3 regions of the Pseudomonas sp. S09G 359 genome follow, and region 2 is predicted to be linked to each of the others. Evidence: predicted binding sites of a transcription regulator. Region 2 holds the regulator's gene; each other region holds the start of a gene.
The links. The regulator sigma-54, encoded in region 2, starts transcription at its own class of promoters, with help from an activator protein. The targets are predictions, from matches to a motif close to ANTGGCATNNANNTTGCTNT.

Region 1 (9,662 bases), 630 kb from region 2:
TACTTCGCCGCCGAAGTCGGCGTGGCCCGGGGTGTCCACGATGTTGATGTGGTAGCCGTTCCAGTTGATAGCGGTGTTTTTAGCCAGGATGGTAATACCGCGCTCTTTTTCCTGGTCGTTGGAGTCCATCACGCGCTCGTCGTTGAGCTCGTTGCGCTCCAGGGTGCCGGATTGACGCAGGAGTTTGTCTACCAGGGTGGTTTTACCATGGTCAACGTGAGCAATGATGGCGATGTTACGTAGATTTTCGATCACTTGTGTATCTCGATCAGAGGATTCGGTGTGCTGACAGGTCGTGGCAGCGATTAACAGTAGAGTCAGGCCTTGCCGTTACAGCTTGACGGCAGAGTCGGGGGGCCGGTGACGCAGGCCACAGGCAAACAGCCCCGGGCTCTTAGCTCGGTCGATAAACGCGCACATTGGCATGCCCCTCACTGAGCAAATGGTGGGCATGCAGGCGACTCATCACGCCTTTGTCGCAATACAGCAGGTACTGACGGCTGTTATCCAGTTCCTTGAAACGCGCGTTCAGTGCGTAGAACGGCAGCGTTTGCACGTCGATGCCAGCGATTTCCAGCGGCTCATCTTCGGCGGCATCCGGGTGACGGATGTCGACGACGATCTGGCCGGCCAGGGCTTCGCTGACTTCTTCGATCTGCACATCCTGGCCCAATTCGTCGATTACGCGATCGATCGGGACCAGCTTGGCGTTCTCGAGCGCACGCTCCAGAATCGCCATATCAAACTGTTGTTCTTCATATTCCACGCGGTTGCGCTTGGCGTGGGTCTTGGGGTTCACCGAAATGACCCCGCAGTATTCAGGCATGTGCTTGGCAAAGTCGGCGGTGCCGATTTCTTCTGCCAGGTCGATGATGTCCTGTTTGTGGCTGGCGATCAGCGGGCGCAAGACCAGCTTTTCGGTGACGCAATCAATCAGCGACAGGTTCGGCAGCGTCTGGCTCGATACCTGGGAGATCGCTTCACCGGTCACCAGCGCGTCGATCTGCAATTGATCGGCGATTCGGGACGCAGCGCGCAACATCATACGCTTCAATACTACGCCCATATGACTGTTATCGACTTTGCCGAGAATTTCGCCCAACACTTCCTCGAACGGTACGCTCACAAATAGCACGCGCTGGGAGCTGCCGTACTTCTTCCAGATAAAGTGCGCAACTTCCATCACGCCCAATTCGTGTGCACGCCCACCCAGGTTAAAGAAGCAGAAGTGGCTCATCAGGCCGCGACGCATGATCTGGTAGGCCGCCACGGTGGAATCGAAACCGCCGGACATGAGTACCAGGGTCTGTTCCAGGGCGCCCAGCGGGTAGCCGCCGATGCTGTTGTGCTGGCTGTGGATCACAAACAACCGTTGGTCGCGAATTTCCATGCGCACTTCAATTTGCGGCGCTTTCAGGGAAATTCCGGCGGCGCCGCACTCGCGACGCAGCTTGCTGCCGACGTATTTCTCGACGTCCATGGAGCTGAACGTGTGCTTGCCGGCACGCTTGCAGCGCACCGAAAAAATCTTGCCCTCGAGTTCGCTGCCGTAGTGCTGTTTGCACTTCTCGGTGATGTCGTCGAAGTCGCCCAGCGGGTACTCATCCACCTGCAGGAAATGCGCGATGCCCGGCATGCAGCTGAGGCGCTCGGTCATGTCCTTCAAGGCTTTGGCGTCGGTGATGCGGGTTTCCAGCTCGAGGTTGTCCCACACGCCATTCACCACCACAGCCGGGTCCAGGTCACGGAGCACGGCACGGATGTTCTTGGCCAACTGACGGATGAAACGCGTCCGTACCGGTCGGCTTTTGATGGTGATCTCGGGGAAGACTTTAACGATTAATTTCATGGAAACAGCGCGCGCCGGGCCTGCTGAAAAAGGGGGGCGCGGATTATAGCGGAAATCGCTCAAGGTTTAACCAGTTAATATGCACAGACCTCGATGCGCACTAAAGCAGTGCATTTTCGACAGTTGGCGCCACATTGCGGTGCGCTATTTTCAGGCATTTGTCGCAATGCACCTTTATAGGGGCGTTTTTGGAGCAGAAAACCCATGTTGGCGCACTGGCATGCAATTTGCTCTCTTGTGAGGCAGGTTGCCATGGCGGACTATCCGCGCCGGCATCACCCACATTCTAAGGGCTAACTCCACTACCCCAGCCCGAAGCCACCCGGAGGACACTATGTCGAAGTCGGTTCAACTCATCAAAGATCATGACGTTAAATGGATTGATCTGCGCTTCACGGACACCAAAGGCACTCAGCACCACGTGACCATGCCGGCTCGCGACGCGCTGGATGATGCTTTCTTCGAAGAAGGCAAAATGTTCGACGGCTCCTCCATCGCTGGCTGGAAAGGCATCGAAGCCTCCGACATGATCCTGATGCCGGACGACAGCACTGCCGTGCTGGACCCGTTCACCGAAGAAGCCACCCTGATCCTGGTGTGCGACGTGATCGAGCCTTCGACCATGCAAGGCTACGACCGCGACCCACGTGCGATCGCCAAGCGTGCCGAGGAATACCTGAAGTCCACCGGTATCGGTGACACCGTATTCGTAGGCCCGGAGCCAGAATTCTTCATCTTTGACCAAGTGAAGTTCAAATCCGACATCTCCGGCTCCATGTTCAAGATCTACTCCGAACAAGGTTCGTGGATGTCCGACCAGGACGTGGAAGGCGGCAACCATGGCCACCGTCCAGGTATCAAAGGTGGCTACTTCCCAGTTCCGCCGTTCGACCATGACCACGAAATCCGTACCTCCATGTGCAACGCCATGGAAGACATGGGCCTGGTCATCGAAGTGCACCACCACGAAGTGGCCACTGCCGGCCAGAACGAAATCGGTGTGAAGTTCAACACCCTGGTGGCCAAGGCTGACGAAGTTCAGACCCTGAAGTACTGCGTACACAACACTGCCGTTGCCTACGGCCGTACCGCTACCTTCATGCCTAAGCCTCTGTACGGCGATAACGGTTCGGGTATGCACGTTCACCTGTCCATCGCCAAAGATGGCAAGAACACCTTCGCTGGCGAAGGTTATGCCGGCCTGTCCGACACTGCCCTGTACTTCATCGGCGGTATCATCAAGCACGGTAAGGCCCTGAACGGCTTCACCAACCCGTCGACCAACTCCTACAAGCGTCTGGTCCCAGGTTTCGAAGCACCGGTAATGCTGGCCTACTCGGCCCGTAACCGTTCCGCCTCGATCCGTATTCCTTACGTGTCCAGCCCACGCGCTCGCCGTATCGAAGCTCGCTTCCCGGATCCAGCAGCCAACCCATACCTGGCCTTCGCGGCCCTGGTAATGGCTGGCCTGGACGGCATCCAGAACAAGATCCACCCTGGCGACGCCGCCGACAAAAACTTGTACGACCTGCCGCCTGAAGAGGCCAAAGAGATCCCACAAGTGTGCGGCAGCCTGAAAGAAGCCCTGGAAGAGCTGGACAAGGGCCGTGCGTTCCTGACCAAAGGCGGCGTGTTCAGCGACGACTTCATCGACGCTTACATCGGCCTGAAAAGCGAAGAAGAAATCAAGGTTCGCACCTTCGTACACCCACTGGAATACGAGCTGTACTACAGCTGCTGATCCAGTAGCGCTGGCTCTTAAAGCAGCGTGACGAAAAAAGACCTCCTTCGGGAGGTCTTTTTTTTGCCTGGGGTTCAGGCATACCTGCATACAACCACGCAAGGTAAGGTAGCCTCAGACTGACGCAGCCCCAAACCTGCAAACCCAATCAAAAATGTGGGAGGGGGCAACCCCCTCCCACAAGGAGATCGCCGTTGAAACATAGCCTTTTGTTCGCCCTGCTCTTCATCAGTGCCAGTGCCAGCGCTGCGCCCACCACTCTAGCCCCCTTACTCAACAGCATCGCCGAACGCCTGGCCATCGCTGACCAAGTGGCCCTGAGCAAATGGGACAGCCACAAAGCCGTGGAAGACCGCCCAAGGGAACGCGACGTGATCGCCAGCGTAAGAGCCCAAGCGCCCGACTATAAAGTGGCGCCCGATGCGGCAGAGCAGTTTTTCTCTGCCCAGATAGAAGCGAACAAGTTGGTGCAATACACCCATCTGTCCGACTGGCAGCTTCAAGGCAAGGCTCCCGATACCCCGCGCCCCGACCTGGTCGGCAAGATCCGCCCCCAACTGGACCAACTGCAAAAACGCCTGCTGCAACAACTGGCGGACTTCAGCCCGGAACGTAACCACCCGCAGTGTCCACAATGGCTAGCCCAGGCCGTGCACGACCCGCGCTACGACCCATTGACCCAAATCGCAATGACGCGCGCCACCGCCGAACTGTGCATCCACACCCCTTGACTGGCTGGGGCCTGCACCACTCAAGGGGCTTTTATGCTTTCTGGTTAAACCGCGGAAATGTCTGATACATCCCAAGTAGCCGCCCCCCTACGATGCAGCGTCCAGCCGCCATCCGTCGACGTAACCCTTGATGAATCCGACCCGCAAGACCCTATATTCGCTGACGCTTCTGCTCGGCCCGCTGAGCGGAGCACAGGCCATCCCGGCACCTTCAGCCACTGCCATCATGCCGAATGCCTGGACAGTGGAGGCACCCACCCCAACAAGCACGCTTATCAGCGCCCGAATCGCTGGCTTCGCCGCCCACGCTGACGAGACCAGCATTGCGTTCCTGCATGTCGCCTGTTATCGCTCGCCGTTACGCCCAATCATCTCGCTTTACACCCACACCGATGAGCTGCGCTTCAACCCCAATATCTATGAAGGCCCGGACGCCAGGTCGACCGGCCCGCTAAGCCTCACAACTGGCGCATTGCCCACCCATACCTACCGCGTAAACGGCTATTACAGTGCCGAACCCACGCAGCAACACGGCGTGCTGTTCAAATTCACAATGCCTGCCAATCGCCAGGAGCTGCGCGAATGGATCAGCGACGACATGGGCGGCAAAATCATCAAGATCAAATTACCCTCAGCCATCCCCGGCGACGCGCCACTGACCGCCGACTTCGTACTGCCCCACCGCAACAGCGGCTTGCGCGAGGTGATCACGCCCTGCCTCAACAATCGAAAAACCACACCCAAAAAACCCTCCTGAACCCACGCAGCTAAACGCCAGCAACCTCCCTCACCTAGCCACTGCAGGAAAGCCTTTGAGCTTTCCTGAACAGGCCGGCCAAATTCGCACTATATTGGTGCGATACGTTGCACCCTTCCCACCTGTCCAGCCCATTTTGGTTCGAAACTTCTCGAGTAAGCTGGCAGAACGCCACAGTTTCGAGCCTTAAACCCTTATTTCAGGGGTTCAGCGCTTCTTTTCGGAGCCTTGGTTTGGTTTTTGCATTTTCCTTGTATCAGCGTGTGCCTCAAGCCCACGCCTTGCTCCAAAAGAGGTCCTGATGACCATCAGCGATGCACTGCACCGTTTGCTACTCGACAACCTGACCACCGCGACCATCCTGCTCAATGACGACCTGCGCCTTGAGTACATGAACCCGGCGGCAGAGATGCTCCTGGCCATCAGCGGCCAGCGCAGCCATGGGCAGTTCATCAGCGAGCTGTTCACCGAGTCGGCTGAAGCCCTGAGCTCGCTGCGCCAGGCCGTAGAACAGGCACACCCGTTCACCAAGCGCGAGGCAATGCTCACGGCCCTGACAGGCCAGACGCTGACCGTCGACTACGCCGTGACCCCCATCTTGAGCAATGGCACCACCTTGCTGCTGCTCGAAGTGCACCCGCGCGACCGGCTACTGCGCATCACTAAAGAAGAAGCGCAGCTGTCCAAGCAGGAAACCAGCAAGATGCTGGTGCGCGGCCTTGCCCATGAGATCAAGAACCCGCTGGGCGGCATTCGCGGCGCAGCGCAGCTGCTGGCCCGCGAGCTGCCGGACGAGCATCTCAAGGACTACACCAACGTCATCATTGAAGAGGCCGACCGCCTGCGCAACCTGGTGGACCGCATGCTCGGCTCCAACAAGTTGCCGTCCCTGGCGATGACCAACGTGCACGAGGTGCTGGAGCGCGTGTGCCAGTTGGTCGAAGCCGAAAGCCAGGGCTGCATCACCTTGGTGCGCGACTACGACCCGAGCATTCCCGACGTATTGATCGATCGCGAACAGATGATCCAGGCGGTGCTCAATATCGTGCGCAACGCCATGCAGGCCATCAGCAGCCAGAACGAGCTGCGCCTGGGCCGCATCAGCCTGCGCACCCGCGCCTTGCGCCAGTTCACCATCGGTCACATACGCCATCGCCTGGTCACCAAGGTCGAGATCATCGACAACGGCCCGGGCATTCCTGCGGAACTCCAGGAAACCATCTTCTTTCCCATGGTCAGTGGCCGCCCGGACGGTACCGGGCTGGGCCTGGCCATAACCCAGAACATCATCAGCCAGCACCAGGGTCTGATCGAATGTGAGAGCCATCCCGGCCACACCACGTTCTCGATCTTTCTGCCTCTGGAACAAGGAGCCCCATCGACATGAGCCGTAGTGAAACTGTCTGGATCGTCGATGACGACCGTTCTATCCGCTGGGTCCTCGAGAAAGCCTTGCAACAGGAAGGCATGACCACCCAGAGCTTCGACAGCGCCGACGGGGTGATGAGCCGCCTGGCCCGCCAGCAGCCCGACGTGATCATCTCCGACATCCGCATGCCCGGCGCCAGTGGCCTGGACCTGTTGGCGCGTATCCGTGAGCAGCACCCGCGCCTGCCGGTGATCATCATGACCGCGCACTCGGACCTGGACAGCGCTGTCGCGTCCTACCAGGGCGGCGCCTTTGAATACCTGCCCAAGCCGTTCGACGTGGACGAGGCGGTGGCGCTGGTAAAACGCGCCAACCAGCACGCCCAGGAACAACAGAACCAGGAAGCCCCACCGGCCCTGACCCGCACCCCGGAAATCATCGGCGAAGCGCCGGCGATGCAGGAAGTGTTTCGCGCCATCGGGCGCTTGAGCCACTCCAACATTACCGTGCTGATCAACGGCGAGTCGGGTACCGGTAAAGAGCTGGTCGCCCACGCCCTGCACCGTCACAGCCCACGGGCGGCTTCGCCGTTCATTGCGTTGAACATGGCGGCGATTCCGAAAGACTTGATGGAATCCGAGCTGTTCGGCCATGAGAAAGGCGCCTTCACCGGCGCGGCCAACCTGCGTCGCGGGCGTTTTGAACAGGCTGACGGCGGCACGCTGTTCCTCGACGAAATCGGCGACATGCCAGCCGACACCCAGACCCGCTTGCTGCGCGTACTGGCCGACGGCGAGTTCTACCGCGTCGGCGGGCACACCCCGGTCAAGGTTGATGTGCGCATCATCGCGGCCACCCACCAGAACCTCGAAACCCTGGTGCACGCGGGCAAGTTCCGTGAGGACTTGTTCCACCGCCTCAACGTGATCCGCATCCACATCCCGCGTATGTCGGACCGCCGCGAAGATATCCCGACCCTCGCCCGCCATTTCCTCAGCCGGGCCGCCCAGGAGCTGGCTGTAGAGCCCAAGCTGCTGAAAAGCGAGACCGAGGAATACCTGAAGAACCTGCCATGGCCCGGCAACGTGCGCCAGCTGGAGAACACCTGCCGCTGGATCACCGTGATGGCGTCCGGGCGCGAGGTGCATATCAGCGACCTGCCACCGGAGCTGCTCAGCCTGCCGCAGGATTCAGCACCGGTAACCAACTGGGAGCAGGCCCTGCGCCAATGGGCCGATCAGGCGTTGGCACGCGGCCAGTCGAACCTGCTGGACAGCGCCGTGCCGGCGTTCGAGCGGATCATGATCGAAACCGCCCTGAAGCACACCGCCGGCCGCCGCCGCGACGCCGCCGTGCTGCTGGGCTGGGGCCGCAACACCTTGACCCGCAAGATCAAGGAGCTGGGGATGAAGGTGGATGGTGGCGATGATGACGAGGGCGATGAGGGCTAACACCCTCTAAGATCAAGCAAAGATCCAATGTGGGAGCGGGCTTGCTCGCGAAGGCGGGGTGTCAGTCAATAAATGCATCGACTGATACCCCGCCTTCGCGAGCAAGCCCGCTCCCACATTTGGTTCTCCACAGGGTTTCATGACCGTGCACCGCTTCAATGCACCACGAACCGGCATCGGGCACTGATCCAAAGCCTGAAACACCCGCCCAATTAACAAAATATTAAATCGCAAAAACACCAAAGCCCCGTATTCCGGGGCTTTGCGCTTTCTGATGAAATTATTTGGCACAACTTGGCCACTCTGGCACGCGCCCTGCAATAACCCCTGTACAACCCAGTTTCGGGGACCTTGGTACAGGCAGGCCGAGAATCCCCTCTTTACACCCGGGGTGCTTGATGCGAACCGCGTCGCGCTCCACACCGCTTTGGGGAACCTCGGTACAGGCAGGCCGGGGATTCCCTCTTTAACATCGCAGCCTCTGGCTTCACTCCGTTTTGGGAGCCCTGGTACAGGCAGGCCGGGAACTCCCTTCTTTACACCCGGGGCTTATGCGGCGCAGCGCCCATAGCCCCAGCCCGTTTTGGGGACCTTGGTACAGGCAGGCCGGGGATTCCCTCTTTTATTGCTCCTGGAGATGGATCTCCAACCGCCAGCGGCCATCGGCCTCCTCGCCCTTCCACTCCCCACGCAACGGCCGAGCCGCCACCAGGTTCAGCAGCAAGCCGCCATCGGTCTTGCGCACGCGCCAGTTCACGTCCTTTTCGTTGACCTTGAGCTGCCCACTGGCGGCCTTGCCTTGCGCGTCGAACAACAGCGCTACGGTGCCGTCGATATGCTCGCCGTGCAGCTTGGGTTCGCTGTTGAACCACACCACCACCGCATCCGCCGCCGTCTCTACCTGCTGCAGTTCAACCGGGTCCGGGGTGGTGAGGCGGCCGATCATCAAGCCCACCATCACGCCGACAATCGCCAAAGAGCCCATGACCTTCGGCATTAGCTTCGGCCTTGGGTCCTCTTCGGGGGTAGAATGCAGCGCATCTTTACCTTCGGAGCCGTGCATGTTTCACGTCATCCTTTTTCAACCAGAAATTCCGCCGAATACCGGCAACGTTATCAGGCTGTGCGCCAACAGTGGCTGCCACCTGCATTTGATCGAGCCCCTGGGCTTCGACATGGACGACAAGCGCCTGCGCCGTGCCGGGCTGGACTACCACGAGTACGCCACGCTCAAGCGCCATGCCGACCTCGCCAGCTGCCTGGAAAGCCTCGGCCACCCACGGCTGTTCGCGTTCACCACCAAGGGGTCGCGGCCGTTCCATGATGCCAGCTTCGCCGAGGGCGACGCCTTCCTGTTCGGCCCGGAAAGCCGCGGCCTGCCCGCCGAGGTGCTCGACGCCCTGCCCGACGGCCATCGCCTGCGCTTGCCGATGCGCGAGGGCTGTCGCAGCCTGAACCTGTCGAACACCGTTGCTGTTGCCGTGTACGAAGGCTGGCGCCAACTCGGTTTCAAATAACACACCAGACGAAATGTGGGAGGGGGCTTGCCCCCGATGGCGGGTTGTCAGTCGACATCTATATGACTGATCCACCGCTATCGGGGGCAAGCCCCCTCCCACATTTTTTACCGCATCGACTTACTGAACCGTCGACGAACCTTCCTGTTGCATACGCTGCAGCTCTTGGGCGTACAGGGCATCGAAGTTCACCGGAGCCAGCATCAGCGCCGGGAACGAGCCACGGGTCACCAGGCTGTCCAGGGTC
Region 2 (9,662 bases):
ACGGCCTGAAGTTTCAGTAACACAATGTCACGAATCATTTCATCGGACAGCTGGGTATGCACCCGCAGCGGGAACGCCACGTTCTCGAACACATCCAGGTCGGTGAACAGCGCGCCGCTCTGGAACAGCACTCCCATGTGCTTGCGTGCGTCGAACAGATCACTGCGCGACAACGTCGGCAGGTTCTGGCCGTTGACCCACACTTCGCCAGCGGTGGGGCGCAATTGCATGCCCATAAGGCGCAACAAGGTGGTCTTGCCGCAACCGGAAGGCCCCATGATGCCCGTGACCTTACCGCGGGGAATGCGAATATCGACGTTATTGAAGATGCTGCGCGTCCCGCGCTTGAAGGTCAGTCCCTTCAGCTCGACCGCGTAGGCGTTATCGGCACTCATCTAAACTCCTTGGGATGCAGCCTCTCACTCAGACACCACGCTTGCGACAAACGTTTGCAACGGTTGCGCAATATAGCCATATGGGCTGGGCGGACCGGACTGGCGGCGAACTATATCACTGCTGGTACAACGCGCCCAAGGCCGGAACAGCGCTTGTTAAGATCCGGGACAGGGAAAAAACGTTGCTGGCTGTGTTAATGAGAATGGAATCTCACCTACAGAGTGAATAAAGCCTGACGAACTTGCGTGAGGGAATCGATCATTACCGCTATAATCGCCGACTTTTCGTCAGGCTATACGATTTCAGACATGAGCCAATCCAGCGACCTTATTCAATCCGCACAACGCACCATCCGCCTAGAGCTTGAAGCCGTAGAAGGCTTGCTGGCCCATATCGACGCGGATTTCGTACGCGCCTGCGAGATGATTCTGGCCAGCAAAGGCCGCGTTGTCGTGGTCGGCATGGGCAAGTCGGGCCACGTCGGCAACAAGATCGCCGCCACCCTGGCAAGCACCGGGACCACCGCATTTTTCGTGCATCCGGCCGAAGCCAGCCACGGTGACATGGGCATGATCACCAAGGATGACATCATCCTGGCGCTGTCCAACTCCGGCACCACCAACGAAATCGTGACCCTGCTGCCGCTGATCAAGCGCCTGGGCATCAAGATGATCAGCGTCACCGGCAACCCGGAATCGACGCTGGCCAAGGCCGCCGAAGTGAACCTGAACGTTCACGTGGCCCACGAGGCCTGCCCGCTGAACCTGGCACCCACCTCCTCCACCACCGCGGCCCTGGTCATGGGCGACGCCCTGGCCGTGGCACTGCTGGAAGCCCGCGGCTTTACCGCCGAAGATTTCGCGTTTTCCCACCCGGGTGGCGCACTGGGTCGCCGCCTGCTGCTTAAAGTGGAAAACGTCATGCACTCGGGCGATGAATTGCCCCACGTCCAGCGCGGCACCCTGCTTAAGGACGCGCTGATGGAAATGACCCGCAAGGGCCTGGGCATGACCGTGATCCTGGAAGCCGACGGGCGCCTGGCCGGAGTCTTCACCGACGGCGACTTGCGCCGCACCCTGGACCGCACCATTGATATCCACACCGCTACCATCGATGCGGTAATGACACCCCATGGCAAGACCGCACGCCCGGAAATGCTGGCGGCCGAAGCCTTGAAGATCATGGAAGACCACAAGATTGGCGCGCTGGTGGTGGTCGATGGCAACGACTACCCGATTGGCGCCCTGAACATGCACGACTTGCTGCGTGCGGGAGTGATGTAAATGACCAGCGACCTGATGCAACGCGGCAAAAACATCAAGCTGGCGATTTTCGACGTTGACGGCGTGCTGACCGACGGCCGCCTGTATTTCCTCGAGGATGGCAGCGAGTTCAAGACGTTCAACACCCTCGACGGCCAGGGCATCAAGATGCTGATGGCGGCGGGCGTGCAAACAGCGATTATCAGCGGCAGAAAAACCCCCGTTGTGGAACGCCGCGCACAAAACCTGGGGATTCCTCACCTGTATCAGGGCCGTGAGGATAAACTGGTGGTTCTTGACGAGCTTCTTGGCCAACTCAACCTAAGCTATGAGCAGGTTGCTTATTTGGGCGACGACCTGCCCGACCTGCCGGTCATTCGCCGAGTCGGCCTGGGCATGGCCGTCGCCAATGCTGCAGCGTTTGTTCGCGAGCACGCCCATGGCATCACCACTGCACGCGGTGGCGAAGGCGCCGCCCGCGAGTTCTGCGAGCTGATTCTGCGTGCCCAGGGCAGCCTTGAAGCGGCCCACGCCGCCTACTTATAGAGCGTTTTATGCTGAGCAAAAAGATTCGCAACTTCCTGCTATTCGGGGTCATCGCCGCGCTGTTTCTCGCGGTGGGCTACTGGAATATCAGCCCTGAGCGCTTCCTCGACCAGCCTGCTGCGCAGGTTGACGAAGGGGCTATCGACTACTACGCGATCAACGCCAAGAGCGTGCAGTTCCTGCCCGACGGCAAGGTGCAGTACGAGATGACATCGGACAAGGTCGAGCATTTGAAGGCCACCGAGGTCACCCTGCTGACCAACCCGGACATAAACATCTACCGCGGCACCGAGTTCCCATGGCACGTCACCAGCAAACGTGGCGAGGTCAACCCGGACGGCACCGAGGTGGAGCTGATCGATTCGGTACGCGTTGCGCGCACTGATGCAAAAAACCGCGACACGGTGATTACCAGCAGTCGCATGACCGTATTCCCGCAGAAGCAATATGCGCAGACCGAGCAAGACGTTAGAATCGACGGCGCTGGCGGTGTATCGACTGGCAAGGGAATGAAAGCGTATTTGAAAGAAAGCAGGATACACCTGCTATCGAACGTAAGAGGACAGTATGAGGCTCGTTAAAACTCTCCCTATTTTGCTCGGTCTGGGCGCAGCACTGGGAAGCGTGAGCGCCTGGGCTCTGCCGAACGATAGCCAGCAACCGATCCACATCTCGGCTGACGATGCGCAGCTGGATGACAAGCAAGGTGTTGCCACCTACACCGGCGGCGTGATCATCACCCAAGGGTCGATGAAGATCACCGGTAATACCGTGACACTGACGCGCACCCAAAACGGTGACATCGACGTCGTGACCTCGGTAGGCAACCTGGCTTACTTCGAACAGAAGCAGTCCGCTGCCGATACCGGCCCGATGAAGGGCTACGGCAAGACTATCCAGTACCACGCCCAGCAGAACCGCATCGTGCTGATCGACCAGGCCAAGGTACTGAGCCCCGACGGCAACTCCACGGAAGGTGAAAAAATCACCTATGACACCGTGAAACAGATCGCTAACGCCGGTCGCGCCAATGGCTCCAAGGTCACCGCGCCACGTCCACGCATCGACATGGTTATCCAGCCGAAGAAGAAGGCCGAGTAATGGCAACCCTGAAAGCCCAGCATCTGGCCAAGGCCTATAAAAGCCGTCAGGTCGTGCGCGACGTCAGCCTGTCGATCGACAGCGGCCAGATCGTCGGCTTGCTCGGCCCCAACGGCGCCGGCAAGACCACTTGCTTCTACATGATCGTCGGCCTGGTCCAGGCGGACCAGGGTCGCGTCCTGATCGACGACCTGGACGTCAGCCACCAGCCCATGCACGGCCGCGCCCGTGCCGGTATCGGCTATCTTCCGCAAGAAGCGTCGATCTTCCGCAAACTGTCGGTAGCCGACAACATCATGGCGATTCTCGAGACCCGCAAGGAACTCGACCGCGATGGCCGCCGCAAGGAGCTGGAAAGCCTGTTGCAGGAATTCCATATCAACCACATTCGCGACAACCTGGGCATGAGCCTGTCCGGTGGTGAACGTCGCCGTGTGGAGATCGCCCGAGCCCTGGCCACTGCACCCAAGTTCATCCTGCTGGATGAACCGTTTGCCGGCGTCGACCCGATCTCGGTCGGCGACATCAAGCAGATCATCCATCACCTCAAGGCCAAGGGTATCGGTGTACTGATCACCGACCACAACGTGCGCGAGACTCTCGATATCTGCGAAACCGCGTATATCGTCAACGATGGCCAGCTGATCGCCGAAGGCGATTCCGCCACTATCCTGGCCAACGAACTGGTCAAGGAAGTGTACCTGGGTCACGAGTTCCGCCTGTAAACCTGCCTGTAGAAACTGGCGGTGGCAGGTCGTTTGCCCGAAGCGCGGGAGTCAATGAAAACCTCCGGATTTTTATTGTTACCGCGCTCTAGGCAAAGCCCCCGATATCAGGCATATAATTTGCTTATGTTTGGCGCTCACGCGCCCTGTCGTGGATGGCGCATTGCGCCGGCGAATAAGGTGTTAAGCCCCTGCCATGAAACCATCGCTAGTCCTGAGAATGGGCCAGCAGCTGACGATGACACCGCAGCTGCAACAGGCCATCCGCCTGCTCCAATTGTCGACCCTGGACCTGCAACAGGAAATCCAGGAGGCCCTGGAGTCCAATCCGATGCTCGAACGCCAGGAAGAAGGCGACGACTTCGATAATGCAGACCCGCTGGCCGACAACATCGAGCAAAAACCCAACCCCGACGTGCAGGAACCGTCCTACCAGGAAACCGCCCCCACGGTGGATAACCTCGAGGAAGGCGACTGGAACGAACGCATTCCCAACGAACTCCCGGTGGACACCGCCTGGGAAGACGTCTACCAGACCAGCGCCAGCAGCCTGCCGAGCAATGATGACGACGAGTGGGACTTCACCACCCGTACCTCCGCCGGCGAAAGCCTGCAGAGCCATTTGCTGTGGCAACTGAACCTGGCGCCGATGTCGGATACCGATCGCCTGATCGCCGTCACCCTGATCGACTGCATCAACAACCAGGGTTATCTGGACGAGACGCTCGAAGAGATCCTTGAAGCCTTCGATCCGGAACTCGACATCGAGCTGGACGAGATCGAAGCCGTCCTGCACCGCATCCAGCAGTTCGAGCCTGCCGGCATCGGCGCCCGCTCCCTCAGCGAATGCCTGCTGCTGCAACTGCGCCAGCTGCCCGCCAAGACCCCTTGGCTGGCCGAGGCCCAGCGCCTGGTCACCGACTACATCGATTTGCTCGGCAGCCGCGACTACAGCCAGCTGATGCGCCGCATGAAGCTCAAGGAAGACGACCTGCGCCAGGTCATCGAGCTGGTGCAAAGCCTCAATCCACGCCCAGGTTCGCAGATCGAGTCCAGCGAAGCCGAATACGTCGTCCCCGACGTCATCGTGCGCAAGGACAACGAGCGCTGGTTGGTGGAGCTGAATCAGGAATCGGTGCCACGCCTGCGGGTCAACCCGCAATATGCCGGTTTCGTACGCCGCGCCGACACCAGCGCCGACAACACCTTCATGCGCAACCAGTTGCAGGAAGCACGCTGGTTCATCAAGAGCCTGCAAAGCCGCAACGAAACCCTGATGAAAGTCGCCACCCAGATCGTCGAGCATCAGCGCGGCTTCCTGGAATACGGCGACGAAGCGATGAAACCGCTGGTTCTGCACGATATTGCCGAGGCGGTAGGCATGCACGAATCGACGATTTCCCGGGTGACCACGCAGAAATTCATGCATACCCCACGGGGTATTTATGAACTGAAATACTTTTTCTCCAGCCATGTAAGCACCTCCGAAGGCGGTGAATGCTCGTCCACGGCGATCCGCGCGATCATCAAAAAACTGGTTGCCGCGGAAAATCAGAAAAAGCCGTTGAGTGACAGCAAGATCGCTGGTTTACTGGAGGCACAAGGCATTCAGGTCGCCCGTCGAACCGTCGCCAAGTACCGCGAGTCCCTCGGGATCGCGCCTTCCAGCGAGCGTAAGCGTTTGATGTGACGGGCGGGCCACAGCGTTCCAGTGGTGGGTATTCCTGCCCACCGCTTTATGCACTGGCAACGAAGGAGAAGCTGTATGCAAGTCAACATCAGTGGACACCAGCTGGAAGTCACCAAACCCCTGCGTGAGTACACCGAGAGCAAGCTGAACAAGCTTGCGGGGCATTTTGACAAGATCACCAATGTGCAGGTCATCATGGAGGTCGATAAGCTCAAGCAAAAAATCGAGGCCACCCTGCACGTACCGAATGCCAAGCTCGTCGCCAATGCGGAACATGAAGACATGTACGCGGCGATTGACTCGCTCTACGACAAGCTGGACCGCCAACTCATAAAGCATAAGGAAAAGAATCTGCACCTGATGCAAGGTACAGGTCGCTAACTCTCCCCCCATGATCCGACTTGAAACCATCCTGACCCCCGGCCGTTCCCTCGTGAACGCGCCGGGCGGCAGCAAGAAGAAAGCCCTCGAGCAAATTGCCAACCTGATCAGCCGCGAAGTGCCTGAGCTGGAGATGCAAGATGTCTACGAGGCTCTGATTGCCCGTGAAAAACTCGGCTCCACGGGTTTTGGCAACGGCATCGCCATTCCTCACTGCCGCCTCAAAGGCTGCGAGACACCGGTCAGCGCCCTGCTGCACCTGGACGCTCCCATCGATTTCGACGCCATCGACGGTGCCCCGGTCGACCTGCTGTTTGTACTGCTGGTCCCACAGGCTGCCACCGATGCGCACCTGGAACTGCTCCGGCAGATCGCCAGCATGCTCGACCGCAAGGAAGTACGCGACAAACTGCGCAGTGCCAGCAGCAATGAGGCGTTGTATCAGGTTGTCCTGGATGAACAAAACGGGCAGTAATCATGCGTTTGATCATCGTCAGCGGCCGCTCCGGCTCGGGTAAAAGCACCGCCCTCAATGTTCTCGAGGACAACGGTTTCTATTGCATCGACAACCTGCCTGCCGGCCTGCTGCCGGAATTGGCGGAACGCGCGTTGATCCACACCGAACTGGCGCAACCATTGGTCGCCGTTTCGATTGATGCCCGCAACCTGCCCAGCCACCTGGAGCGATTCCCGCAATTGCTCGAGGAAGTGCGGGCCAAGCACATTCATTGCGACGTGCTGTACCTGGACGCCGACGAAGAGACGCTGCTCAAGCGCTTCTCCGAAACCCGGCGCCGTCACCCCCTCAGCAGCCCTCACCGCTCCCTCGCCGAAGCGATCGAAGACGAAACCAAGCTGTTGGGGCCGATCATTGACCTCGCCGACCTCAAGATCAACACCACGGGCCTCAACCTGTATCAGCTACGCGATGCCATCAAGCTGCGCCTGCTGAACCAGCCGGAGCCCGGCACGGCGTTTCTGGTGGAGTCGTTTGGCTTCAAGCGCGGCATGCCGGTGGACGCCGACCTGGTGTTCGATGTGCGCTGCCTGCCCAACCCCTATTGGAAGCCGGAGCTGCGCGATCAATCCGGGCTGGATCAGCCGGTGGCCGAGTACCTGGCCGCGCAACCGGATGTAGAAGAGATGTTCCAGGACATCTCCAGCTACCTGCTCAAATGGTTGCCGCGCTTTGCCGCAAGCAACCGGGCCTATGTCACCATTGCCATCGGCTGCACCGGCGGGCACCACCGCTCGGTCTACCTGACCGAACGCCTGGGCCAGGTGCTGCAACAAACCCTCAAGAACGTCCAGGTTCGCCACCGCGACCTTAGCTGAAAGGAACACCCCCGCGATGCCCGCTCTGGAAATTGAAATCATCAACAAGCTGGGCCTGCATGCCCGCGCCTCGGCCAAGTTCGTCGGCGTTGCCGGGCAGTTTCCTTGCCAGATCCGCGCTGGGCGCACCCCTGAATCCATGGTTGATGGCAAGAGCATCATGGCCATGATGATGCTGGCCGCCGGCAAGGGCACCAAGATCCACCTGAAGACGGAAGGCGAGAAAGAAGAGGAAGCGATGGCCGCGCTGGTGGCGTTGATCAACAACTATTTTGATGAGGGTGAGTAAACCCACCCGTTAATACAGGCGTGAGGCTGCAACGGCCTCACCCCAACGCCGTATCCATCACCATCATCAAACAAAACCCGATGCACAGCCCCAGGCTCGCGAGCTTTTCGTGACCGTTTCGGCGCGACTCCGGGATCACTTCGTGGGTCACCACCAACAGCATCGCACCGGCCGCCAATGCCAGCCCCAAGGGCAACAGCACCTCGGCGAGGCTCACCAGCCAGGCACAGAGCACGGCGAATACCGGCTCTACCAAGCCTGATGCCGCCCCGATCAGAAACGCCTTGACCCGCGACATTCCCGCCCCGGCCAATACCAGCGCAATCACCAGGCCTTCGGGTACGTCCTGCAAGGCAATGCCCATCGCTAGGCTGTCGGCGTCCGGCATGCCGCCGCCGGCGGAAACGCCTACGGCCATGCCTTCGGGTATGTTGTGGGCGATGATGGCGAACACAAACAGCCAGATACGCGGCGGGATTACCGGTTTGTCCGGCGTGCCTACGAGCATTTCCGGGCTGGCGCCGGAGACCTTGCGGTCAACCAGATACAGCCCGAATGCACCCAGCATGATGCCAAAGCTGATCAAGCCACTGGCACCCCAAGGCGACAACCCCAGGCCTTCAGCGGCGGCGATGCCTGGCACAATCAGCGAAAACGCCGTCGCCGCCAGCATCACCCCGGCACCAAAACCCAACAAGGTATCGCTCAGCGCCACCGGCATGCGCCGGATCACCAATACCGGCACCGCACCCAGCGCCGTGCCAAGCGCGCAGATCGCGCCGCCTTGCAAGGCGCGCAGGATTCGCGGCTCCAAGTCCAGCCAGGCCAGCCCGTGGGCCACCAGCAATGCAGTACCTGCCAACAGCAGCAGCGAGCCAAACGCATAACGAAACATTCGCCCGCTGCTGATCGCCAGTGTTTCAGTGCCCATAATCGGCCTTAGATCTTGTTATGTGAGTTGAATGTCAGGCCAAAGCAGCCTGATAGCGTGCGGCGACTTCGGGCCAGTTAATAACACTGTAGAAGGCGTTGATGTATTCCGGGCGACGGTTCTGGTACAGCAGGTAGTAAGCATGTTCCCAGACGTCCAGACCGAGGATCGGGGTGTTGCCGTTCATCAGTGGGCTGTCCTGGTTGCCACTGCTTTCCACCACCAGCGTCTTTTGCGGGGTCACGCTGAGCCACGCCCAGCCGCTGCCGAAACGAGTCAAGGCGGCCTTGGTGAACGCCTCCTTGAAGCTGTCGAAACCGCCCAGTTGCTCGTCGATGGCTTTACCCAGCGCGCCTTCCGGCTTACCGCCGCCTTTTGGCGACATCACTGCCCAGAACAACGAATGGTTGGCGTGGCCGCCGCCCTGGTTGATCACGGCTGCGCGCAGTTTTTCCGGCAGTTGCTGCACGCTGGACACCAACTTCTCTACCGGCCAGCCGGCGAACTCGGTGCCCTCGACTGCCGCATTGAGGTTGTTGATGTAGGTCTGGTGGTGCTTGGTGTAGTGAATTTCCATGGTTTGCGCATCGATATGCGGTTCAAGGGCATCGTAGGCGTAAGGCAATGCAGGCAAGGTGTAGGTCATATCAATGTGCTCCGTATTGAGACGTGGTCGGTTGCGCCGCAGTACCGCCCAATAAACGATGGGTGCGCGGGTACTCGCCGTGATCGCTGATGAAATTCAGCAATTCAACGTAGGTCTTGCTGCTCTGACGCAGGGCCGCTTCACGCAACTGCGGGCTGAGGCGTGGGTCCTGCATGGTCTGCAGCAAACGCTGGTGGATCGCGCAGAGGTACTCCGCGCTTTCCTCCGGCTGGTTCAGGCGCAAGTGCAGATCCGCCAGGTTGTGATGGGAAATGACGCAAGCCGCCACTGCTTCGTCGGCATCCGCCCAGCGTTCGAACAACACTTGGGCCAGGGCCAGCGCTTGCAAGTACGCCTCGC
Region 3 (9,662 bases), 2.6 Mb from region 2:
CGCCATCGCCTCGCGGTACACGCCGTTCATGGTGTTGGCGCTCTGGCCGGGCATATCCAGGGTCAGCACCACGATCTGGTCCTGGCCTTTTTCGTAACGAATGGCTTCGGTCATGACTGATTCCTTCGGCTCAGAGGCGTTCGATAATGGTGGCGATACCCATGCCACCGCCGACACACAGGGTGGCCAGGCCATAGCGCTGTTGGCGCGCCTCCAGCTCGTCGAGCAGGGTGCCGAGGATCGCGCAGCCGGTGGCGCCCAGTGGGTGGCCCATGGCGATGGAGCCGCCGTTGACGTTGACCCGCGCGGCGTCGATGCGCATGTCCTGGATGAACTTGAGCACCACCGAGGCGAAGGCTTCGTTGACCTCGAACAGGTCGATGTCTTCTACGCGCAACCCGGCCTTGGCCAGGGCTTTGCGCGTGGCCGGTGCCGGGCCGGTGAGCATGATGGTCGGGTCGGTGCTGGTGACCGCCGTGGCCACGATACGCGCTCGCGGCTGCAAGCCCAGTTCGCGGCCCTTGGCCTCGGAGCCGATCAACATCAGTGCTGCGCCGTCGACGATGCCGGAGCTGTTGCCGGGTGTGTGTACGTGGTTGATGCGCTCGACGTGGCTGTAGACCCGCAATGCCGTGGCATCGAAGCCCATCTGGCCCATCATCTCGAAGCTGGGCTTGAGTTTGCCGAGGCCTTCGAGGGTAGAGTCGCCACGGATAAATTCGTCATGGTCGAGCAGCACGATGCCGTTTTGGTCCTGCACCGCAATCAGCGACTTGTTGAAGGAACCGTCTGCACGGGCCCTGGCCGCTTTCTGCTGGGAGTGTAGGGCGAAGGTGTCGACATCTTCGCGGGTGAAGCCTTCAAGCGTGGCGATCAGGTCTGCGCCGATGCCCTGGGGGGTGAAGTGGCTGTGCATGTTGGTTTGCGGGTCGAGTACCCAGGCACCACCATCGCTGCCCATGGGCACGCGGGACATGGATTCGACCCCGCCCACTACCACCAGGTCTTCAAAGCCAGAGCGCACTTTCATCGCACCCAGGTTGACGGCCTCCAGGCCCGAGGCGCAGAAACGGTTGACCTGCACGCCGGCGACGCTGATGGCCCAGTCCGCCACCAACGCTGCTGTCTTGGCGATGTCGGCCCCTTGATCGCCCACCGGGGTGACGCAGCCGAGCACGATGTCATCCACCTGCTGGGTGTCGAGGTCGCTGCGTTGGGCCAGCGCGGTGAGCAGGCCGGCCACCAGGTTTACCGGCTTGACGCTGTGCAAGGCGCCGTCAGCCTTGCCTTTGCCCCGGGGCGTGCGTATCGCATCAAAGATCAAAGCTTGGGTCATGACATCCTCGAACTGCTGTGCAGGTGTGCCCCTACCTTAGGCCCGATTGACACGGTTTCAATGACCGATGCGCTCATTGCTTTTGACCACCACGCTCGGACGAACGGTAGGACGCAACGGTAATAGCTTGATTAATCGTTTTAGCTGTCTAGCCAAGGCATTGGCGCCAAGATGGCGATAGGCCTCATTACGTTTTTAGCGAAAAAGCTGATTAGCTGATATGAAATGGATCTAAGCCACGCAGAACGAGGGCTCTAAGGTTCACTCAGTAGGAGGTTGCTGCCGGGTTTTGCTGGAGCAACTGTAAGAAAAGCGACACGTCACATCGGCATAGTAGATTTTACCGGCACGCATTTGACGCTCAGGAATAACAACAAAAGGCAGTCAGCCATGTTCAAACATTCGAAAGTACGTCAGGCGGGACTTATTCTCTTCGCCACCACATTGATTCTGATCTTGCCCAACTTAACCAAGGTTATTGGGTGACCCCTCACACCCCACATTTCGTGCACACACAGCACCAGGACTGCAGCTTTTGGCAGCACCTGCCGGGACATTGCGCATAGCGGTCCTGTTGCAGGGGCTGTCTTTTTACGTGCGGATTTCCGCTATCGTGAACCCCCTCGCCATTTTGCATCGGGCCTCTGCCTTGAAATCGATCCTCGCCGTTCTCGCCCTGCTCATCAGCCTGCCGGCCACGGCGGCGCAACTGACCATTGAACTCGACCATACCCGCAAGACCTGGCAGACCGCCGAGCTGCTCCAGCACCCGGACGCGCAGACGGTGCAGATCGTCGATGACGTTTCCTACAAGCGCAACATGACCTATCGCGCAGTGCCGTTGGCGGTGCTGCTACCGGGCCTGCAGCCTGAGAGCCATCTGCAAGCCGTCGCCCTGGATGGCTTCGCCGCCGAACTCGCGGCCGCGCCCCTGCTGGAAACACGTGGCGCCCGTGCCTGGCTGGCGGTGGAAGACCCGGCCCACCCGTGGCCCGCGCTGGCAGACGGCAAACCCAGTGCCGGGCCGTTTTACCTGGTGTGGACCGACCCGCAAGCCGGGCATATCAGCCCGGAACAGTGGCCCTTCCAAGTCTCTGCGATCAAGCAGTTGAAGACCGTGGCCGAGCGCTTCCCGGCACTGTTGCCTGACTCGAAATTGGCGGCGAATAGCCCGGTCAACCAGGGTTTTGCGTTGTTCCAGAAAAACTGCCTGGCGTGCCACCGGCTCAACGGCGCCGGTGATGCGCAGGTGGGGCCTGACCTGAATATTCCCTACAACCCCACCGAGTATTTCGGCGGCGATTTCCTCAAGCGCTACATCCGTGACCCGCAAAGCTTGAGGCATTGGCCGCAGGCGAAGATGCCGGCGTTCGCGGCCAGCGTGCTACCGGACAAAGAGCTGGATTTATTGGTGGGGTATTTGAAGCATATGGCGGGGCGTAAACAACAGCCCTGAGGTTTGCGAAAAGTCCTGATGTGGGAGGGGCTTGCCACTTCCCACATTCGACCACCAAGCAGGCGCCTGAGCAGGCCTTTGTGGCGAGCGGGCTTGCCCGCGTGGGGCTGTGCAGCAGCCCCTCTAAAGGTAAATGCGCTGTGTCAGGACTCCTCAGGCGCAGGTCTTGGGGCCGCTTCGCGGCCCAACGCGGGCAAGCCCGCTCGCCACAGAAGATGTTCCGTTGTGCCTCTCTGTATCAGGTCAACACACCTCCCTGTGGCGAGCGCGTTGCGCTATTGTTGCTGCACGGAGATCACCGGCGTCGGCGCCACGAATACCTTGGCATGCATCTGCTCATGCCCGCCGCCACGGCGCATGCCGCGCACGGGGCAGGCGTCGAGGTAGTCCAGGCCCACGGCCAGTTTCAAATGCCGCTCCGGGCGGGCCAGTTGGTTGGTTACGTCAAAGCTGTACCAGGCGTCATCCAGCCAGGCTTCGGCCCAGGCATGGCTGGCCAGGTGCGTGCTGTCCTCGGTGTACAAATACCCCGACACATACCGCGCCGGAATCCCCAGGCTGCGCGCGCAGGCCAGAAACGCGTGGGTGTGGTCCTGGCACACGCCTGCCTGCCCGGCGAAGGCTGCAGCGGCGCAGGTGTCGACCTCGGTGGCGCCTGGCGTGTAGGCCATTGCCTGGTGGAGGGCGTGCATCAAGTCGATCAATGCGCTGCGATCACGCCGCTGGTGGCAGTGCTGCTGAGCAAAACCGCGCAACGCCTCGTCGGGTTCGGTCAGACGCGTGCACCGCAGGAACGGAAAGGCCGATTGGCTCTCATGCTCGGCCTCGCGTAATTCGTCGATGTCCACCTGGCCACGTGCGCCGATGATGATGGCGTCGTGGGGTTCGTCCAGGGTCAGCACATGCAGGATGTTACCGAACGGGTCGACCTGGGCGCGCACCGGGCGTGGCAGGTCCAGCTGCCAGCTGAGCACATGCTGGCGCTCGCTGTCGTGGGGCGTGAGGCGCAGGTATTGGATGCTGGCGCGCACCTGGTCCTCGTAGTGGTAGGTGGTTTCGTGGCTGATGGAGAGTCTCATGCGGCCTCCAGGTAGGAACTGTAGATGGCGTCGCCCAGTTGGCGCACCAGAGGGATAAAGTCGGTCAGCCAAGCGTGCAGGCCTTCCTCGAGGATTTCATCGATGGCGGTAAAGCGCAGGCGCGCGTCCATCTCGGCGGCCAGGCGCTGCGCCGGACGACCATTGAGGCCAGGCAGGCTGGCGAGGATCTGGTCGATCTCTTCACTGCACGCGCGCAGCGAGCGCGGTACGTCGGCGCGCAACAGCAACAGCTCTGCGACTTGGCGGGCACCAGGCGCGTCGCGGTAAATCTCGGTATAGGCCTCAAACGACGACAATGCGCGCAGCAAGGCACTCCATTGATAGTAGGCGTGGGCGGTGCCATCGGTGACAGCGCTGGCTTGGTCGCCGGCCATTTCATAGCGCGCATCCAGCAGGCGCAGGGTGTTGTCGGCGCGTTCGATAAAGGTGCCCAGGCGAATAAACCGGAACGCGTCGTTACGCATGATGGTGCCGTAGGTGGCCCCCCGGAACAGGTGGGAACGCTCCTTGACCCATTCACAGAACCGGCTCATGCCGTAGCGGCTCAAGCCCTGTTGGGCGATATCGCGGATATCCAGCCAGGTGGCGTTGATGTTTTCCCACATGTCTGCGGTAATTCGCCCACGCACGGCATGGGCACTGGCCCGCGCAGCACCGAGGCAACTGTAGATGCTCGCCGGGTTGGCCGCGTCCAGCGCGAAGAAGTGCAGCAGGCGTTCGGCGTGCAGTTCACCGTGGCGCTCGAGATAGTCCTCCAGAGTGCCGGTGATCAACAGCGGCATGGCCAATTCATGTAGGCCGTCACCGCGCCCATCCTGGGGCATCAGCGACAGCGAATAACTGACATCGAGCATGCGTGCGAGGTTTTCCGCACGCTCCAGGTAGCGCGACATCCAGTACAGATCCGAGGCAGTTCTACTCAACATATTTCAATCCTCGACCACCCAGGTGTCTTTGGTGCCACCGCCCTGGGACGAGTTGACCACCAGCGAACCCTCCCGCAACGCCACGCGGGTCAAGCCGCCGGGCACCACGCGGGTTTCCTTGCCCGATAACACGAACGGGCGCAGGTCGATATGCCGGGGCGCGATGCCGTTTTCGACAAAGGTGGGGCAGGTGGATAAACACAGCGTCGGTTGTGCGATATAGGCGTGGGGCTTGGCTTTGATGCGGGCGCGGAAGGCTTCGATTTCCGCTGCCGTGGAGGCCGGCCCAACAAGCATGCCGTAGCCGCCGGAGCCTTGGGTTTCCTTGACCACCAGCTCTGGCAAGTTGGCCAGCACGTGGGACAGTTCCTCAGGCTTACGGCATTGAAAGGTAGGAACGTTCTGCAGGATCGGCTCTTCGTCCAGGTAAAAACGGATCATCTCGGTGACGAAGGGGTACACCGACTTGTCATCCGCCACCCCGGTGCCGATGGCATTCGCCAGTACCACATTGCCCGAGCGATAAGCCGCCAGCAGGCCGGGCACGCCGAGCATGGAGTCCGGGTTGAACGCCAGCGGGTCGAGGAACGCATCGTCGAGGCGACGGTAGATCACATCCACGGCCTTGGGGCCGTCGGTGGTGCGCATGAACACGCGGTCATCACGCACAAACAGGTCGGCGCCCTCTACCAGTTCCACGCCCATTTCCCGGGCTAAAAAGGCATGTTCAAAAAACGCGCTGTTGAAACGCCCCGGGGTCAGCACCACCACGCTGGGGTTATCCAGGGGGCTGGAGCTTTTCAGGGTGTCGAGCAACAGGTTGGGGTAATGGTCGATGGGAGCAATGCGCTGGGCGGCGAACAGTTCGGGGAACAGGCGCATCATCATTTTGCGGTCTTCGAGCATGTAGCTGACACCGCTCGGGGTACGCAGGTTGTCTTCCAGCACGTAGTAACTGCCGTCGCCATCGCGTACGAGGTCGACCCCGGAGATGTGGGAATACAGATCGCGGTGCAGGTTGAGCCCCTGCATTGCCAACTGGTACTGCTCGTTGGCCAGTACCTGTTCGGCAGGGATAATCCCGGCCTTGATGATGCGCTGGTCGCGGTAAAGGTCGGCCAGAAACATGTTCAGGGCCTTGACCCGCTGGATACAGCCGCGCTCGACCATACGCCATTCGCTGGCGGGGATGCTGCGCGGGATGGTGTCAAAGGGAATCAGGCGCTCGGTGCCCTGCTCGTCGCCGTACAAGGTGAAGGTGATACCCGCGCGGTGAAACAGCAAATCGGCTTCGCGCCGGCGCTGGGCCAGCAGTTCAGCCGGGGTTTCAGCCAACCAGCGGGCGAATTCGCGGTAATGGGGGCGAACCTGCCCTGCCCCGTCGTACATTTCGTCGTAATAAGTGCGGATCATGCCGAACTCCTTGTCACCCGGACGCAAGAACTATCGCAAGGCCCGTGCCAGCGGCATAAACACTTAAGAATCAGTGAGTTGAATTACCACCAGGTTCTGGCCGCACCGTCCTGGTGCGCAGAATGCCCGGTGCCTCCCCGCGCGCTTCATCGCAATGCGGGCTTTGGCTATCAACAGCATAGTCAGAGTTGATTTCACTGCCCGGCCACACCTGCGGATAATTGCCATCATCTGCTGAACAGTCTTCAGCGCACCGCTCTTCCCTTTAGGCCACCCTGCTTTGGGTGGCTTTTTTTTGGTGCTGAAAAAGTGATGACAAGTTCCGAGTAGTTTTCACACAGCACAAACAAAATCGGCCGACCCAAAGGTCAGCCGATACGCTGCGGTTTTCATGCGAATCAATAGCGTAATTTACATGGGTAACCCACGCACCTCCTGCTTGACGCCCCATCCTTCGATGATGCCGCCCAGAGGCTCGACCACCGCCTCAAAGTCCTGCTCGAAGTCTCCTATGCCGTCGTAGGTTGCGAACATGATCTTGCTCAGTTCCAGGTACCAGGCGCCATCGTCGCGCGCGCTGACCTGGGCATTCAGGGATTCCCCACGAAACTCACCCGCAGCCCTGCGCGCCCGTTCCTCATCCGGGAATATGGCGTAGAACTCGATGGGGTGGAAACGCGAGAAGTCGAAGCCGCCTTCTTTCATGCGGCGCAGAACGTTGGTGCTGATGTCTTCTTGATAGGCTGTGCTCATGAAAAGTGCTCCTCGAATTGATGGATAGACTTTCCGTGCTTCCCGAAGCCCGCGCCCTACTGGCGCGGGAGCTACGGCACATACAACACCGCTGGAAAACAAGCATGTAGCTGACAAGACCAGACCTTAGCGATTCATTCGCTGATCTCATTTGCAGAGTAGCGCGAAGCTATCACCTCCACCAGAGGTGTGTGATGGGCATACAGGGATTGTTCAGGCGGCAGGCGAGATGTCGAGGATCTGGATACTGTTCTGGTCTTTGAGGATCTTGACCGTAGGCTCGGGTTTGCGCCCTTCCAGGTCATTGAGGTCCAGCTCTGCAGCCACCGGCACCAGCTTGTTGCGGATCATGTGCGCCGCATCTTCGAGGCTGGGCTTTTGCTCGCAGGTGAACTGCTCCACGGTCTGCACGCCGTGATCATCAACGAAGGTAATTTGCCACGTTTGCATCGGTGCCTCCTCGATAAAGCCCGCGTGTGGGCTCACAACTATCTGGACCTTGAGGGTTAACCAAACGTTCCACTCAAGGCCGGAGGCACCGGATCAGCTGCACTTACTTTTCAGCGTGTTCCTTGAGGGCTTTCAAGGTGTTGAACGGCGCATCCACCACGAACTTGTTGGCCAGCCACGAAGGCACGCTACCGCCTGGCTCGGTGTGCACCTGGTAGGTGACTTCGGTCTGGTTGTCGCCTTTGGGCACCAGTTTCCAGAACCCGTCGACTTTGGCGACGCGCACGTAGCCTTTTTCTTCAGGCTTGTAGGTCGGAACACCTTCCAGCTTGCGGGTCAGGGTGCCGTCGGCCGCCTTGCTGGTGGTGATATGCAGGTAGGAATCACGATCCGTCACCGGGAACGGGGCCTTGAATTGGGTGTAGGTCCAACTCTCGTCACCTTTCTTGTCCACCAGTTTCTGCGATTTGCACTCATGGATCCAGGAACAGGCACCGGCCACGTCTTCCTGCAGAGCGACGATCTTGGCGACGGGCGCCTTGATAACTGTTACACCGCGATACGCCTTGTACTTGGAGCCGGCGATTTCGCTTAGGGACACTTTGATACCGTCTTCATCCTTGGCGACTTGCCAATCTTCAGCCTGGGCAGTGGCGGCAAACAACACTGTAAAACCGCACAACACAGCCATTCGTTTCAGCGAACCCATTGTTGTATTCCTTATTGTTGAAGTTCAGATAGTAAAGCCCATCAAGCCGCCGTCATCTGCTCCCACCAGCCGATCAACCGGATCGCATCGGCCTGGTCGGTACCACAGACTTCGATATCCGCCTTGAACTCACTGCACACCGCCGGGCGTTCCGGCTGCCCGAACAGCTGGCATAGCTGTTCGACCGACAGGTGCAGGCAGCGTTCGCCCGCCGGTTTGCCCTGTGGCATTCCCGGTAATGGCGAACTGATGGAGGGGGCGATGCAGCAAGCGCCACAGCCTTCACGGCAATTCATGACCAGCAGGTCCTCGACGACTCAATGTGGATGGCCGGGCTAGAGTACGCCCTTAAACAGCCGTTTTAAAATGGTCTAACAGGGGTTTTTCGCACAAAACAAATGTGACTGACCAGTCTGCGACAGATGGTCGAGGGGCGACGTCACGTCTGTGGGAAAAGTTTACTGCTTGAACTCGAATTCCAACGCGGCGCCTTCCACTTCACGGCGCTCTTCGTTGCGCAGTTGCAGCTTCATCTCATTGCTGAGCAGGCGGCCGTTGATCTGGAACGCGCTGTTGTCGGTGGGCTTCTCGCCAAACATCGGTGGCAGCAGCGGCACACTTTTGGGCTTGGGCACGGTGCCCAGGGGTTGCAGGTGCCGGACCATGTCCGAAGGCAGGGACAGATCCAACTGTGCCGGTGGCAATTGGGTTTGCGCCACTTCACGGGATGATTTGGACGCTGCGCGTTTTTTAACCGTGGCGGCTTTTTTCTTCGCCACCGCCGCTTTTTGGGCGGCAGCCGGTTTTTTCGCGGGAGTCTTCTGCTGGGTGCTGGCAGCGGGCTTGCTGTCAGTCACGGGGGCTGCCGCCAGCACCGTGCCAACGTTACACAGGCTTAACAGGCCAATCACCAAAGCAGCACGAACAATCGAGGTCATATCGCCAACAGCATTAACGGCAGAGGGCCATATGCTCGCTTGTTGTGCGCGGCATGACAAGCGCGGTGATTAGCCAGCTATCGGAGCTGTCCCCATTGTGTGCCTCATCTACAGCAGGCCGGCCGCAGTTTCCTGGCATAACTGGCTGGCCAGCATGCCCAACGTCATCAGCGCCCGCTCCGCCTCGCGGTTCCACGGCGTGCCGCAGTTGAGGCGGATACAGTGGTTGAACTGCTCGGTATTGCTGAAGATCAGCCCCGGCGCAATGCTGATGCCCTGTTGCAGTGCACGCACGTGCAGTTCCTGGGTATTGACCCGCCCAGGCAAACTGACCCACAGGATAAAACCGCCGGTCGGACGGGTCATCTGGGTGCCTTCCGGGAAGTACTGCTGCACCGCCAGCTGGAACGCGCTCAGGTTCTTGCGGTATTCCTGGCGGATGTAGCGCAAGTGCCGGTCGTAGCCGCCGTTCTCCAGGTAGGCGGCGACGCCCATCTGGGTGACGCTGCACGCCGAATGCGTGCTGAACATCTGCAGGCGCTGGATTTCCTGCTGGTACTTGCCGGCGATCATCCAACCGA

Region 1: the regulator sigma-54 is predicted to act here: its motif matches at 2,064-2,083, upstream of glnA (type I glutamate--ammonia ligase).
Region 3: the regulator sigma-54 is predicted to act here: its motif matches at 6,264-6,283, upstream of CXQ82_RS23545 (circularly permuted type 2 ATP-grasp protein).

What each region holds. Positions count from the first base shown of each region.
Region 1 is NZ_CP025263.1:411,818-421,479, reverse strand. Features, by position in the region: gene typA (translational GTPase TypA) at 1-255, opposite strand, end outside; gene thiI (tRNA uracil 4-sulfurtransferase ThiI) at 395-1,849, opposite strand; gene glnA (type I glutamate--ammonia ligase) at 2,184-3,590, shown strand; gene CXQ82_RS01810 (chorismate mutase) at 3,785-4,321, shown strand; gene CXQ82_RS01805 (hypothetical protein) at 4,452-5,078, shown strand; gene glnL (nitrogen regulation protein NR(II)) at 5,380-6,465, shown strand; gene ntrC (nitrogen regulation protein NR(I)) at 6,462-7,898, shown strand; gene CXQ82_RS01785 (hypothetical protein) at 8,521-8,961, opposite strand; gene CXQ82_RS01780 (tRNA (cytidine(34)-2'-O)-methyltransferase) at 8,960-9,415, shown strand; gene secB (protein-export chaperone SecB) at 9,536-9,662, opposite strand, start outside.
Region 2 is NZ_CP025263.1:1,038,326-1,047,987, reverse strand. Features, by position in the region: gene CXQ82_RS04640 (ATP-binding cassette domain-containing protein) at 1-395, opposite strand, end outside; gene CXQ82_RS04635 (KpsF/GutQ family sugar-phosphate isomerase) at 705-1,679, shown strand; gene CXQ82_RS04630 (HAD family hydrolase) at 1,680-2,204, shown strand; gene lptC (LPS export ABC transporter periplasmic protein LptC) at 2,213-2,785, shown strand; gene lptA (lipopolysaccharide transport periplasmic protein LptA) at 2,772-3,305, shown strand; gene lptB (LPS export ABC transporter ATP-binding protein) at 3,305-4,030, shown strand; gene CXQ82_RS04610 (RNA polymerase factor sigma-54) at 4,227-5,720, shown strand; gene hpf (ribosome hibernation-promoting factor, HPF/YfiA family) at 5,796-6,101, shown strand; gene ptsN (PTS IIA-like nitrogen regulatory protein PtsN) at 6,112-6,576, shown strand; gene rapZ (RNase adapter RapZ) at 6,579-7,436, shown strand; gene CXQ82_RS04590 (HPr family phosphocarrier protein) at 7,453-7,725, shown strand; gene CXQ82_RS04585 (ZIP family metal transporter) at 7,763-8,656, opposite strand; gene CXQ82_RS04580 (superoxide dismutase) at 8,691-9,302, opposite strand; gene CXQ82_RS04575 (hypothetical protein) at 9,304-9,662, opposite strand, start outside.
Region 3 is NZ_CP025263.1:5,156,798-5,166,459, forward strand. Features, by position in the region: gene CXQ82_RS23520 (3-hydroxyacyl-CoA dehydrogenase NAD-binding domain-containing protein) at 1-114, opposite strand, end outside; gene CXQ82_RS23525 (acetyl-CoA C-acetyltransferase) at 131-1,336, opposite strand; gene CXQ82_RS23530 (cytochrome c) at 1,986-2,792, shown strand; gene CXQ82_RS23535 (transglutaminase family protein) at 3,068-3,871, opposite strand; gene CXQ82_RS23540 (alpha-E domain-containing protein) at 3,868-4,818, opposite strand; gene CXQ82_RS23545 (circularly permuted type 2 ATP-grasp protein) at 4,822-6,231, opposite strand; gene CXQ82_RS23550 (ribonuclease E inhibitor RraB) at 6,643-6,984, opposite strand; gene CXQ82_RS23555 (hypothetical protein) at 7,198-7,434, opposite strand; gene CXQ82_RS23560 (START domain-containing protein) at 7,538-8,143, opposite strand; gene CXQ82_RS23565 (YkgJ family cysteine cluster protein) at 8,185-8,439, opposite strand; gene CXQ82_RS23570 (translation initiation factor 2) at 8,602-9,081, opposite strand; gene CXQ82_RS23575 (PLP-dependent aminotransferase family protein) at 9,190-9,662, opposite strand, start outside.